3 regions of the Paenibacillus sp. 8b26 genome follow, and region 3 is predicted to be linked to each of the others. Evidence: riboswitches for the same ligand, from Rfam matches in the RefSeq annotation. Region 3 holds a riboswitch; each other region holds the start of a gene.

Region 1 (4,850 bases), 1.9 Mb from region 3:
TCCGGCTTAGGCGGCTGTACACCCAGCCCAAGAAAGGAAAGTCCGGCAACCATAAGCACGACTCGTCCAATGTCCCAGACCGCGTACACAAGCAGCTGTGGCAGTACCTGCGGCAACACATAACGTCTCAGCACGCGCACATGTGAATTACCGGATAAACGGGCATATCGGACATAGTCCTCCTGACAGGCTTTTTGAACAAGGGTGCGAATATACCGAACATATCCCGCCCACCGTACCGCAATAATCGCTAAGGTCATGTTTACAAAGCCCGGACCCAAGATACCCACAATCGCCACCGTCAAAATGATATCGGGAAAAGCCAGCACGCCGTCAATGGCCCGCATGACTAACTGGTCCACACGCCCGCGTACATAGCCAATGAGCAAGCCTATCGGCAAACTGATACACAAGGTGGTCACTGTAATCGCACAAGCAATCAGTACGCTGGTCCGAATCCCGTAAATCAGGCGCGACAGTACATCCCGACCCAGATGATCCGTACCAAATGGATATTTCCGACTAGGTGGTGCCAAACGGTTCAGAAGGTCCACATCAAGAGGATCATGAGGAGCAACCCATGGAGCCAGTACCCCGAGCAGCACGATCAGGCCCAGCAGCACTCCTCCTGTCAGTAAGCTCCCTTTGAAGGACAGCCGCATGTTTTTCATTTTCAACTCCCTCCCCTAACGCAAACGCAACCTTGGATCTACAGCCGCCTGGACCACATCTACCAAACACTGAACACCTACGATTAAAAATGCAGCAAAAATGACATACCCCTGGATCACCGGATAATCCCGCTGCGTAATCGCATCTATAAAATACTTGCCCAAACCCGGCCATGAAAAAATCGTCTCTACAATGACATTACCCGCCAGCATAAATGACAAATTTGTGCCTAACAGTGTAATGATCGGCAAAATCGCATGCCTGAATATCTCAAAAAACAGAATATGCTTGCGGGAAAAGCCTCGGGCCTTCGCCGCCTTCACAAAATTCCGGTCACCCAGCTCCAGCATTTGGGCACGCAGCACACGGGCTTGCACAGCCCCCAAACCTGCCCCAAGGGTCAGCGCTGGCAGTACCAAATGAGTCCAATCCTCACGACCCATGGATGGGAGCCAGCCCAAACGAACGGAAAACAGGTAAATCAGCAGAAAGCCAAGCCAAAAAGAGGGAATGGACGATCCCAGCAGTGCAAACAGCCTTCCCAGACGATCGAGCCAACCGCTGGATTTTACTGAGGCGGCCAGTCCCATTCCAAGAGTCAGGACCGTCATGACGGCAAAGCCCGCCGAAGCCAGCTCCACAGTAGCGGGCAGTCTGTTCCACAGTTCGGTTAGCACCGACTCCTTGGATACATAGGAGGTGCCCCAGTGCCCTGTGAACACATCCCGCAGCCAGTTCACATACTGAATATGGAGCGGCTCGCTCAAGCCCAGCTCCTTACGCAGCGCCGTCAACGCCTCCTCAGAGGCAGGCACATTATGCGCGGTGAGCAGAATGGTAGCAGGGTCGCCGGGAGCCAGCCTCATCAGCACAAACGTCAGCGTGGATACAACAAACACAATGATGACAAGCTGCGCCACACGTTCCAGAATAAAACGAATCATAGGGTACGCAGCCCGTTATTCCGCAATATCGGATTGCGCCGTAATGTAGTAATACTCAATCGGATGCGGTGTAAAGCCCTCTACCCCTTTTTTCACCCCAAACACATTATCAGGGTGAACAATAAACGACTGCGGCAAATCCGTATTAATGATATCCAGCGCTTGCAGTGTCACAGCATTACGTTGCGCTGTATCCTTCGCCAGCTTCAAGCTGCCAAGAAGGTTCTCCAGCGGTTTGGAACTATAACGGCTTACATTGGCTTCGCTTTTAGAGGAATAAAACATGTCCATAAAATATTGCGGCTCTCCCGTATGGGCAGTCAGCATGCTGTACATGGCGAAATCCCAATCATTTTTGGTCAGTGCCTCGTCGATATTTTCCACCTTGCGGATCTTCACCTGGATGCCCTCCTTCAGCAGTTGGCTCTGAATCACCTCAGCCATGACCGAAAGCTCTGGACGTTGAGGAAAGGTCAGCAACGTAACCTCGAACGGCTTGCCCTGCTTGGTCCATGTGCCTTGGGCATCCTTCTTCCAGCCATCCTTCGTCAATAGCTGCTCGGGCATTCCGTCCAGCGCTTTACGCTCGACCTTACCGAAGGGGAGAATGCTCGGGAATGGGCTGCTTGCCTCCGTACCATAGCCTCTCATGATCGCACTCACAATAGATGCACGTGGTATCAAGCTGTCCACTACTTTGCGGTTCGCGGCATCCTTGAACAGAGACGACTCCATGTTATACACGATCATATGGGTGCGCAAAGAGGGAGCCGACAGCACTTGCAGCTTATCGTTTTTTTTCAATACCTCCGCGTTATCCACCGGAATATCGGTCGCTACATCTACTTCGCCGGATTGCAGTGCCAGCAGGCGCGAATTGCCGTCCGTAATGAACTTCATCGTTGCTTCAGCCAGCCGGGCCTTCTCGCCCCAATATCCGTCATAACGCTCTACGACCAAGGATTGATCCTTGTTGAACGCTTTAATTTTAAAAGCACCTGTCATCGCAGGGTAGCTCTGCTCATCCTTTATGGACGCTACATCCAGCACAATCGTCGATGGATCAGCCAGATTGGACACCAGCGCCGCATTCGGCTGGTTTGTCGTAATTTTCAACGCCAGCGGCCCGGTTACGTCAATTGACTTTACATCTAGCAAATCCTTCGCCAGATGGCTTTTCTCAATGGAGCGCAGCAGGGAAGCTTTTACACTTTCCGCGTCCATACTCTTTCCATCATGAAAAGTGACCTTATCCTGCAAGCTGAATGTCCAGACTGTGGGGCTATCCTGCTTCCATTCCTTGGCCAGCCAAGCCTCAGGCTCCAGCTTTTCATTCAAACGGACAAGTGTCTCGCCTGCGCCAGAACGCATGACATCCCAGCTATTATCGCCATGCGGATCCACGCCTGACGGCTTCCAGGTATACGCCATCACCAGCTTTTTGTCCGTTGTGGACTGTTGTGCGGATGTGTTTTCGCTCTTGCCGGAGCCGTCCGCCGTCTTATTGGTTGTGGAGCATCCCGAAAGAGCCATAACTACCAGCAGCAGCACCACCCCTGTGCATATGGACCATGAACGCTTTTTACGATTGCTTATCATCTTATTTATCCCCCTCTATCTTGTCATTCACAAATACCTAACGCAAAAAAAAGCATCCCGGACCGCCTGATCAGCAGTCAGAAATGCTTTCATTATAAAATGCCAAAGCTCACCTCAAAGCACCTCTAATCATAGAAGGGATCGGATCGGTTTCAGACATTCCGTAAGCAGCACGCCCAACCACCTCCCCAGCATCCCGTGGGTCTGACAGTGATGTTAAAACAGGCAGGTCTCCTGACTTCAGGCGTATCTTTCAGGCCTTCCCGGTTCTTCACAGTTCCAGTGGCTATTCCGAAAGCTACAGCAATTCCCTGCTGATGCCTGTATACAGTGGCGGGTCCGTGTCGGAATCTACCGAACTTCCCTTTTAAGTGAGCACGTACAACAGCCATCTACATGATCTCAACGAAACCCTGTAGATAGAAAGTCCGGCTCACACCTGTTTTCTTCCTTTATTCTTTTTCATTACGATTTAGGACTATCTTATTTTGTTGTTACAGGCTTGTCAACAAATGTCGCATAATAATTTAAATTTGAACGATACGGCCAGAATCAAGGCTATGACTTTGCGTTGCATGCACGCAATGGACGTGATAAAATTAGGTATAGAGATAACCAACGTGTCCGTATACTAAAAAGAGTCTTCGCCGCTACCAACGGCAAAGACTCTTAGGACTTGAAAGGCTGTGGATCACCACGGCGCGCTAAATGCTTAGCTAAACCCACCGTTAGGCGCCTAACCTAATTACGCGGTGGGTTTTCGCTTGTTCCGAAATTTCCGACGTAGCCAGCGATAAAGTTTACGAATACTAAACACCAGGCTTAGTAACGTAACCATCCAACGCAACACATCGTAGCACGACACAAGGTTGACATCGGCTTCACCCCCTTTCGGGAAGCTGCGCCGTGGTCCGAAAACATCCACCACTATTCAAAATCCATAAGATAGAGTATACCATGACCTCGCCTACCACTCTAGCAAATTCTTCTAATAGAATCTCAAATCCCGATCTTCATACAGGAAGAGGGCTTTATCAATAACTCTATGCCAAAAAGCCGGAAAAAGAGGCTTACGACCTCTCTCCGGCTGTCTTTATCTAATCCTAATTATCAAACCTTCTGCGGAACCTCCGACACTGTAACACCTTTGACCGATTCGGCTTGTTTTTTCGTTAAAACGATGTTCAAGACAATCGCCGTGATCGAGCCGGATACGATGCCGTTTTGCAGCAGCATTTTGGCAAAGCTCGGCAGTTGGTCGAACATTTGGGGCAGCACGGCAGAGCCGAGACCCACCGCAATGCTACATGCCGCGATCAGCAGATTGCTTTCCTTCCGCAAGTCCACTTCTGACAAAATAGACATGCCCGACGCAGCAACCGAACCGAACATAACGATCATCGCCCCGCCCAGCACAGCATTAGGAATCACTGTCGTCAAGGCAGCCAGCTTAGGCAACAGACCAAGAACAACCATAATGCCACCCGCAGCAAAAATAACGTTCCGCGACTTGACGCGTGTCAGCGAAATCAGACCTACATTTTGCGAGAAAGCCGTGTAAGGAAACGCATTAAAAATACCCCCGAGCATAATTGCAAGTCCTTCGGAACGCAAACCATTGACGATTTGCTTCTG
Region 2 (4,850 bases), 2.2 Mb from region 3:
GATTATAGAGCTATTACATTCCTCGAACATTGCAGCGCGAGGCTACAAAACGGTCAATGGACTCAAAAAGCGTGGCTTTACGCCAGATGTACGGGATGAGGACGGAAGTTTGATCGGGTTGACGCAGGCCTTTGCTCCGTATGATCTGAAGGGAAAGGAAGTGCTGTTACAGCTACATGGTGACCCGGCCCCTGGGCTGGTGAAGTGGCTGGACGAGCAAGGTGCAGTTACCCGGCAGGTGCTTCCCTATAAGCATATTCCGCCGGAGGAAGCGAATTTGCAAGCACTGCTAGCGGATATTGTAAATCGTAATGTTGATGCAGTTACGTTCACCAGTGGTCCGCAAATCCGCTTTTTGTGCCAATATGCGAGGGAACAGAAGCAGATGGAAGACGTGCTGGAAGCTTTTCGCCATGATGTGATCGCTGTGTCGGTAGGCAAGGTGACGGCGCAGTCCATTTTGGAGGAAGGTATTGAACGGATCGTGTTTCCAGTGGAGGAACGAATGGGCGCGATGATGGTGGAACTGGGAAGATATTTTGAGCATAGCGCCTCGGTGCACGGCTACGGTCTTGAAGTTGTGAACTGAAAACTAACCTATATCCTTGCGATAAAGGGTAAAATAAAGATAAGGGCCTACAGGGTCTTTATCTTTTTTTGTTGGAAATGCATCGACGGAAGTTTTTGTTATAACGAAAATATTTATTTAATATAATGAAAAAGCCTCGATGCGGGATACCAGAACAGGAGCTGAGACATTATGAATTCCATTTGTGTATTTGCCGGGTCCAGACCCGGACATTCATCGGTATATCTTCAGGAGGCAGGCAAGCTTGGAGAGGCTATGGCCCGACATCATGTTCGTCTGATCTATGGAGGCTCCAGCAAAGGGCTGATGGGTGAGGTCGCAGATGCGATGCTGGCCGGGGGCGGTCAGGTCACCGGGATTATGCCGACCCTGTTATTCGATGCAGAGATTATTCACCGGGGAGTCACCGAATTTATTGAGGTGACAAGCATGCATGAACGCAAAGCGGTCATGAGCGAAATGGCCGATGCCTTTATTGCCCTTCCGGGGGGATTGGGAACATTTGAGGAGCTGTTCGAGGTGCTGTGCTGGGCGCAAATCGGCATTCATCGCAAGCCCATCGGACTGCTGAATGTGAACGGATATTTTGACCCGTTGGCGGAAATGGTGCGTCATAGTGTGCGCGAGGGATTTACCGGAGTTGACCATCCAACGCTGCTGAGTATCTCTGCGGACCCGGACGAATTGTTGCATATGCTAAAAAATAAGGCAGAGAACTTGAAATAAAGCGTTTTTCATGCTTGCGCAACTGATTGAGCCAAGGTTATGATAAGACCCATAATCAAATAGCGGACAGACAAGGTGCCTTTGTGATAGCGAAGGGTAACAGGGAATCGGGTGCAAGTCCCGAGCGGTCCCGCCACTGTAAGGAAGAGGATTTTTTCAGACGTCACTCGTGACAAAACGGGGAAGACGAAAAAATCTGTTGATGCCGAGCCAGGAGACCTACCTTGATCTGTATGCACCGTTAACCTTCGCGGAGAGGATGGGTGTACGAAATCAGGAAATCAGGCGCACGCTGCTTTTTCCATGTTGGTTGCAGGTTTGCGTGGAGCTGAACATGCAGAAGCATTTCAAGCGTGAACAGGCAGATGGAAAGCAACGGCACGATGGCGGAAGACAAGAAGTGTCTTCTTATGCTGTGTCCGTCTGATGATACGATGCGTACATAGGAAACCCATCCGGGCAGGATGGGTTTTTTTTGAGTTACAGGATGTCCATATACAAGTGAAATAGATAGAAGTGTGGAAAACATAGCCTAGATTTAAGAAGGAGGATAACGATGAGCCCATTAGGAAAATTGCTCGTGATTGGATTCGGACCGGGGGATATGGAACATATCACCAAACGAGCGCTGGATGCGCTGGCCGAGAGTGAGGTCATTATCGGTTACAACACCTATGTGGATCTGATCCGCCCGTTGTTGAACGGACAGGAGATTGTGCGCACAGGGATGACAGAGGAAGTGAGCCGTGCGCAGGAGGCGGTTCGACAAGCGGAGATGGGCAAGAAGGTAGCCGTCATTTCCAGTGGAGACGCAGGCGTATATGGCATGGCCGGGCTAGTGTACGAAGTGCTGATGCAAAAGGGCTGGCGCCGTGAGGACGGGGTTGAGGTAGAAGTCGTGCCGGGAATATCGGCGATTCAGTCCTGTGCTTCGCTGTTGGGTGCGCCCGTCATGCATGATGCATGCACGATCAGTCTGAGTGACCATTTGACCCCGTGGGAGACGATTGTGAAGCGTGTAGAGGCGGCAGCTTCGGCGGATTTTGTCATTGCACTGTACAACCCGCGCAGTGGTCGGCGTACACGCCAGATTGTTGATACGCAGTCTGTTTTGCTGCGTTACCGTGATCCGCAGACTCCCGTCGGGCTGGTCAAGAGTGCTTATCGCGACCGTCAGCAAGTAATTGTGACGACGCTGGAGGACATGCTCAACCATGATATCGGTATGCTGACGACCGTTATCATCGGCAATTCTTCGACGATGGTGTATGACGGTCTGATCGTGACGCCGCGCGGGTATCAGCGCAAGTATACGTTGGGTGCGACCGAGCAGGCGCTCAAGCCGCATCAGCGGCTCCGCACGGAAGCGGAGCCGTGGTCGCTGGGCGCGCAAGAGGATCGCGCGCTGAATGCGTCGCAGGCAGGCGCTGCTCCCGCAGTGCCAGCCTCTGCGGGAGCAGGCGGGACCGCGCCCGCACCTTCCGCGAGCGGCGCTGCTGCGGTTGCCACGCAGGCACGCCCGCAAGCGGTGGCTGCCGTGCAAGCCGGGGCGGCCCCGGCATCGCTGGCAGCGGAGGCGCTGAGCCGCCTCGCTGCGGGCGGCAAGCTGCCGGGCGAAGCGAGCGCGCGCTGGAACGGGCAAGCGCCCGCCGTGAGCGGCGCCGGAACGGCAGCCGTGGCCGTAGCTGGGGCTGCGGCCGGGACAGCGGCAGGCAGCTTTGGCAAGCCTGCGCTGTTTGAGGTGGGCGTTTCCCCCGGCGTGGGAAACAAGAAGTTCACCGCTCGCCAGATGGCGCTACTCGCCGAGGTAGCGGGTGATGAAGGCGAGCTGGAGTACACGCCGGATCACCAGATCGTGCTGCGCGTGCCGTGCGCGGACCCGGAGGAGCTGGTAGGGCGGCTGCGGGATGAACGATTCATCGTGATGCCGATTGGCGATGTGTTTAAGGTGAAGGCGTGCGACTTCTGCAATATGGAGAAGGATGACGCTGTGCCTGTGGCTGAGCATCTACAGGTTGTACTGGGCGGATTGCAGGCGCCCAAGGAAACGAGCATTGCTTTGAACGGCTGCGGCATGGCTTGCTATGGGGCGGTGCTGGAGGATATCGGAATCGTGTACCGCAAGGGAGGATACGATCTGTTCCTCGGCGGCAAAAAATTCGGACGCAACGCTCATGCCGCTCAACCTGTGGCAGAGGGCATTCCGGGGGATCAGATTACGGATATCGTTGAGAACGTCATCGCTGAATATAAGGAAAAAGGGCATCCGAACGAGCGTTTTCATAAATTTTTCAAGCGTGTGGGCGTGGTAGCGGGTTTTCGGCATGAAGATGCGCCTGCAATAGTGGAAGTGAATGCCGTCTGTGGCGATTAATGGGCTAGAAAGCCTGTTTTTATGGATGTAAGCATATAGATAAAATAGGGCGTCTTGCAGGTCATCCCTATTTTGATGAGGAGGAAAATACAGCAGTGAATGCAATATTGTTGGTTGGACATGGAAGTCGGGACCCGGAGGGGAATCAGGAGCTGATGGAATTTGCACAGGCGGTGGCAGATCGGGTACCGGATATGTGCGTGGAAACCTGTTTCCTGGAGTTGGCACGTCCCGACATTGCCGAAGGAGTGCAGACATGTGTGGAAAAAGGGGCGACGCGTGTCGTTCTTATTCCGATTATTTTGTTCGCAGCGGTACATGCCAAAATTGATATTCCGATGGCTATTGACCGGGCAAAGGCGAAATATCCGCAGGTGGAATTTGTATACGGACGTCCGATTGGCGTTCACGAAAAAATCGTCAGCATTCTGCAAAGCCGCTTGAAAGAGGCCCGTCCGGTTGCGGTTCCAGCCGGTATGGATAGCGCTGTGGAGGCTTCTGCCGAGGTGACGGATGAAGAAACGGCTGTGCTGGTGCTGGGACGCGGAAGCAGCGATCCGGATGCGAACAGCGACTTTTTCAAAATTACCCGTATGCTGTGGGAAAAACTCCCGTATACGTGGGTGGAGAGCAGCTTTATCGGTGTGACACAACCCTCATTTCCAGATGGCTTGGAGCGTTGTCTACGTCTAGGTGCCAAAAAAATCATCGTGCTTCCATACTTTCTATTCACGGGTGTGCTGATTAAGCGTATCGGAGAAATGACAGAGGAATTTGCGGAGTCTCATCCTGAATTACACGTGGAAATGGGCGGATATTTTGGGTTCCATCCACAATTGGTCGAGCTGGTGCTGGAGCGTGCCAACGAAGGCTTGGTTGGCAAGGTTATGGCCAATTGCGATAACTGCCAGTTCCGTCTGGAGGCGCAGGAGCACCACCATCATCACCACGACCATGATCACGATCATGGGCATGACCACGATCACGATCATGATCACGATCATGATCATCACGACCATGATCATCACGACCATGACCACCATCCACATGAGCATGGACACGATCATCATCATGAGGAACACTCACATGATCACAAGCATGAGCATGTACATGCGCACAGCCATGATGACCATGATCATGAACACCACCACGATCATTCAC
Region 3 (4,850 bases):
GTTGGTAAGACCGAGCCTCTCCAGCACACGATCCGTAATGATTTCCGGGTCCATCCCTTTTTCCTTATCCACCTTTTCTCTACCAAACCAGTCCTGATGGGGAAAGCGTCCCATCTCCACAACTTCCCTTACCGTGTAACCCACCGGGGGGAGCCCTTCCTGCTGGAGCACAGCTACAAGACGGGAAAGCTCTTTTCTGCCATAGCTGCTGACCTTTTTACCATATACAAGAACGTTTCCCGAAGTCGCGTGATCCACCCCGGAAAGCAGATGCAGCAACGTCGACTTTCCACTCCCGTTCGGGCCGATGATGCCCCACCAATCTCCTTCGTCTACACTCCAGCTTATATTTTTTAACGCATGGAATTCCCCAAAATCACGAGTCAGACTGGCAATCTCCAACGCCCGGACTCGCGATGCCTGTGGTCCACTTGCTTCTTTCACAGCAGTCCCCCCCTGCGCAGCTTCTTGTTCCGGTACAGGAGATATGCGAAGAACGGTGCACCGACAAAGGCTGTCATGACACCAAGAGGAATTTCCGTCGGAGCCAGCAATGTACGCGCCGCAGTATCGGCCCAAACCATAAAAATAGCCCCGCCCAGCGCGGATAACGGAACAATCATCCGGTAGTCGGGTCCCGTCACCAGACGGATGATATGCGGTACAACGAGTCCCACAAAGCCAATCACCCCGCATACCGAGACAGCCGCAGCCGTCAGCAGCGTGGATATGATCAGAACGGATAGCTTCGTTGCATCTACATTAACTCCCATATGAGCTGCCTGACGTTCACCCAAAGCCAGAATATTCAGCACTCGTGCCCGGTTCCACAGAAACACCAGCCCAATGACCACATAAGGCAAAAGGATGCCTGTATACGACCAGCCGCGCAGACTAAGGCTCCCCATTGTCCAGTACAATATTTCATTAACCGTCTCCTTCGACATGGCTGTCAGAAAAGAAACAACCGCACCCAGAAAAGATTGCATCACCACGCCTGATAAAATAAGGCTTTGCGTTGGAATTTTTCCGCCTTCCCGCGCCAACGTTAGCACCATCCACAACGTCAGCATTCCAGTCGTAAATGCCACCAGCGGCAGTGTCCATACGCCTACAAACGAAAATCGAAGCCCCCAATAAATCAGCACTGCTGCCCCTACCGAAGCACCCGAGGATACCCCCAGCGTGTACGGATCAGCCAGCGGATTGCGCAGCACACCTTGAAATCCGGCTCCCGCCAGCGCAAGCGCTGCGCCTACCAGCATTCCCAGTAAGACACGCGGCAGTCTGATCTTCAAAATAATCTGCTCTGTGGATGGATTCCAATCCGGTGTAAACGTCTCACCTAACCACGGCAGATGGTTGACCAGAATACCCGTGATTTGGCTGACGGGAAGCTTGGCCGAGCCGATGCCGAGACAGAGCAACAGCGTCAGCAGCAATAAGGCAAGACCTGCCCCTCCAAAGCCGATCAGTCTACGAGTCATTTGAAAATTTCAGGATACACGCCCTTGGCCACTTCCTTGAGACCTTCCGTTACACGCGGACCCGGACGACTGATCAGATTATCATCCACGGCAAACACCCGGTTTTGACGAACAGCCGATATTTGATCCCAGCCACTGCGGGCTTTGATGATATCGCCGAGCGTCTGGCCTGTTTTGTCGTCCTTGACATTTTTGCTGTATAAAATTACGTCCGGATTCGCCGCTATAATATTTTCCTCACTGATCTGGTACCAGCCCTTTTGGGTTGCAGCGACATTTTCCCCGCCCGCCAAAGAAATCAGCTCATCCATAAACTCTCCCTTGCCAACCGTCCAGCCGGGTGAAAATTCGACGTATACTCTCAGCTTCTGCCCTTTGCCGATATTTTTAACACCGTCTTTCACTTCCGCAACATCTGCTCTCATCTTGTCGGTTACCGCTCTCGCTTCTTTCTGATGGTCAGTGATCTTCCCGTACAATTCAATGTTAGCCATGACATCTTCAACCGTTTTCGGCTCGGTTTTAAAAATCATGATTCCCAGGTCACGCAGCTTGGTCGTCGCCTGCTCACTGAGCGATATTCCTGCAAAAACGACTTCGGGATTCGCGGCGATGATCGCCTCTTCATTCGGCTTCATAATACCGCCCACTTTGGGCTTCTTCGTAGCCGCTTCCGGGTAATCGGAATAGTCGGATACGCCGACAATTTCCTTATCCAGTCCAATGGCGAACAGCGCCTCGGTTTCAGCCGGGGAGACGGAAACGATTTTGTCCGGCGCTTTTTTGAACGTAAACTCCTGTCCGGTCGCATCCTTAATGGTCAGCGGGTAGACCGTTTTTCCCGGAGACTCCTGAGCGGTTGCTGTCTGTCCTGGTTGCTGTGAGGCTTGATCCCCTTTATTTTCAGCGTTCTTTCCGTTAGCTCCACATGCACTCAGCACAACCGCCAAAATCAGAGCCAATAAGCCTGTAGTCCAGACCTTCATTTTATTTCCTGCCATGATTTACACCCCTCCATATAAATTCTTTTAAGATCGTCACTTGAACATCATCCGATATCTGCTAAATCCAGCCTTCTTTTCCTTTCAAAAAACCCCTGCATCCTCAGATAAGGACACAGGGGTCACGTTAGCGCAGATCGTACGCAGGCGGCAGTTTCTTCCGCATGGACAGTCACTGCGAACACGTCATCCTTTCCTCGAAGGACTATGGTGACAGGCGGACGGGCAGGTATCCTGACTTACAGAAACATGCGACAGCCTACTGCTCATTCATATGCTTTGTGGCACATAAAGCATAGCGGGCTGGCATTTTTCCATTTACAGTGGCGGGACCGCGCCGGATTCACACCGGCTTCCCTTTTAACAGCGCACCGGAAAGAACCCGAGGGTTTCATCCCGCTGCACCGACCTCGTCTGCTGGATATTTGATGTAGTGTTGGTCAAGCCGTTCTTTTACTTGATGATTATAGGTTAAAAAAGACTGGCTTACAACCCAAACCGCCTGTTCACCTGCCCCTATCTGACCTAAAAAGAAAGCACCTCTCCTATCCACTGGTGTCGCTCTCCCAGCCTCAACCGAATCGTAATTGCCGCTCCCGGCTTCGGATTCAAACTCCAAAAATCATGACCCGGTACCAGCATACAAGCCAACTGACGAATCACTCCACCATGCGTGACGACCAGCACAGAAGGTGGAGCATCAGGCATGCCTGTTTTCTGAACATCCATCATTTTACGCCACTCATACAAAGAGTCTAGGAATTCATCGAGGCGGTTCACAAAGTCTGCCCAAGGCTCTCCCCCCGGCGGTGTAACTCGTTGCGGCTCATCAATCCACGCGCGGTACAGCGCCACATCCTTGAGCATGTCATACGTTTTTCCATCCCATTCCCCAAAATGAAGCTCTCTCAGACGTGATTCCATGATGACAGACCAAGCAGACCTATTAGATAGGAAACGTTCAGAATCCCATTTCGATGTCAGCTCCAACCGTGATTCCGGTTTCAATTCGAAGTGGGTTCCCTCTCCAAGCTCTGGTCCCAGTTCCGATTTCGGCAAAATGATCTGCAAGGTCTGACGGCAACGTATCAAGTCACTGCAATAGATTCGGACAAAGGAATGCCTCTGTAATTTTTCCCGCAAAGGCTCTAGTTCTTGCTCTGCTCCCGGTAGCAATCCCAGATCGAAGTGCCCCAGGTACCGACGTTCCCTGTTCCATAAGGTTGTGCCGTGCCGCACCAGCACAAGTTCCAAGTCCCACTGCTGATGTTCTGTAAAATAATGCTCCAAGGTCATATCGCTTCCTGCTCTATTGGCAGCATTCGGTGCGTCACGCTTCATCACGGCGTCCACCCCAGTGCATAGCATCCGGCGGACACGAACAGGCACAACCCCACAAACATACTGGACACGGCAAACATCAGCCGGATCGTATGCCGAATATCATCCGGCTCCATCGGTCGCACCAGCTCTCCCATATATGCGCGGAAGGAGCGCACGCCATGATACACATTATAGCCCCCGAGGCGAATCCCCAATGCACCCGCAACTGCTGATTCTGGAAAGCCACTGTTCGGACTGGGATGCAGCCGCGCATCTCGCCTTACCATACGCCAGCTACGTCCAGCATCATGCCCATAAACCCACGCCGCTACTACCAGCATACCCGCTGTCAGGCGTGCCGGAATGTAATTAGCGACATCATCCAGACGTGCCGAGGCCCAGCCCAAATGCAGATACTTTTCATTTTTGTAGCCAACCATGGAATCGAGGGTATTCACGGCACGATAAGCCAGCGCTAATGGTGCTCCCCCGATCAGGGCATAAAAAAGCGGGGAAATAATCGCGTCCACGATGTTTTCAGCCACCGTTTCGACGGTACCGCGCACAATCTCAGGCTCATCGAGCTGCTGCGTATCCCGCCCGACGATCATTCCCAGCTCCCGGCGTGCCGCAGGCAGATCACCCGCCTTTAATTCGCGATACACTGCCAGTCCGGCGTCCTTTAGTCCTTTGGAAGCAATCGTGGTGGCGATCAGCACAATTTCCGCGCCGACAGACAGCCACGGATGAATCCAGGCGAGCAAGCGCAGTAACGCCCAGCCAAGCGCGAAGGAGCCGCCCACCACAATCAGTGGTAACAGCAAGCCAGCGCGTTTCAAACCACGGTCACTGTGAACCCGGCGGCGAATCGCCTTTTCCAGGGCAGAAATGGCATGTCCCATGCCGATGACCGGATGTGGAAACCACCTCGGATCGCCGATCAGCCTGTCCAGAAGATATGCAGCCATCATGATCAAGCTAACCGTCACGCCGCCGTTCCTCCTCCAGCACTTCGCCCAATACAGACAGCAGCATGTCG

What was found. Region 3 has a riboswitch for cobalamin ahead of ACQ4MX_RS07010 (ABC transporter substrate-binding protein). Riboswitches for the same ligand answer to the same signal wherever they lie in the genome.
Region 1: another riboswitch for cobalamin. It lies ahead of ACQ4MX_RS15915 (ABC transporter substrate-binding protein); the one in region 3 lies ahead of ACQ4MX_RS07010 (ABC transporter substrate-binding protein).
Region 2: another riboswitch for cobalamin. It lies ahead of cobJ (precorrin-3B C(17)-methyltransferase); the one in region 3 lies ahead of ACQ4MX_RS07010 (ABC transporter substrate-binding protein).

The regions. Positions count from the first base shown of each region.
Region 1 is NZ_CP192445.1:3,446,801-3,451,650, reverse strand. Features, by position in the region: gene nikC (nickel transporter permease) at 1-671, opposite strand, end outside; gene nikB (nickel ABC transporter permease) at 687-1,616, opposite strand; gene ACQ4MX_RS15915 (ABC transporter substrate-binding protein) at 1,632-3,215, opposite strand; cobalamin riboswitch at 3,423-3,626, opposite strand; gene ACQ4MX_RS15910 (nucleobase:cation symporter-2 family protein) at 4,326-4,850, opposite strand, start outside.
Region 2 is NZ_CP192445.1:3,753,042-3,757,891, forward strand. Features, by position in the region: gene ACQ4MX_RS17290 (uroporphyrinogen-III synthase) at 1-589, shown strand, start outside; gene ACQ4MX_RS17295 (TIGR00730 family Rossman fold protein) at 761-1,315, shown strand; cobalamin riboswitch at 1,373-1,556, shown strand; gene ACQ4MX_RS17300 (hypothetical protein) at 1,515-1,742, shown strand; gene cobJ (precorrin-3B C(17)-methyltransferase) at 1,872-3,689, shown strand; gene ACQ4MX_RS17310 (sirohydrochlorin chelatase) at 3,785-4,850, shown strand, end outside.
Region 3 is NZ_CP192445.1:1,582,951-1,587,800, forward strand. Features, by position in the region: gene ACQ4MX_RS07000 (ABC transporter ATP-binding protein) at 1-444, opposite strand, end outside; gene ACQ4MX_RS07005 (FecCD family ABC transporter permease) at 441-1,487, opposite strand; gene ACQ4MX_RS07010 (ABC transporter substrate-binding protein) at 1,484-2,488, opposite strand; cobalamin riboswitch at 2,696-2,889, opposite strand; gene ACQ4MX_RS07015 (hypothetical protein) at 2,880-3,041, opposite strand; gene ACQ4MX_RS07020 (histidine phosphatase family protein) at 3,014-3,784, opposite strand; gene cbiB (adenosylcobinamide-phosphate synthase CbiB) at 3,829-4,800, opposite strand; gene cobD (threonine-phosphate decarboxylase CobD) at 4,790-4,850, opposite strand, start outside.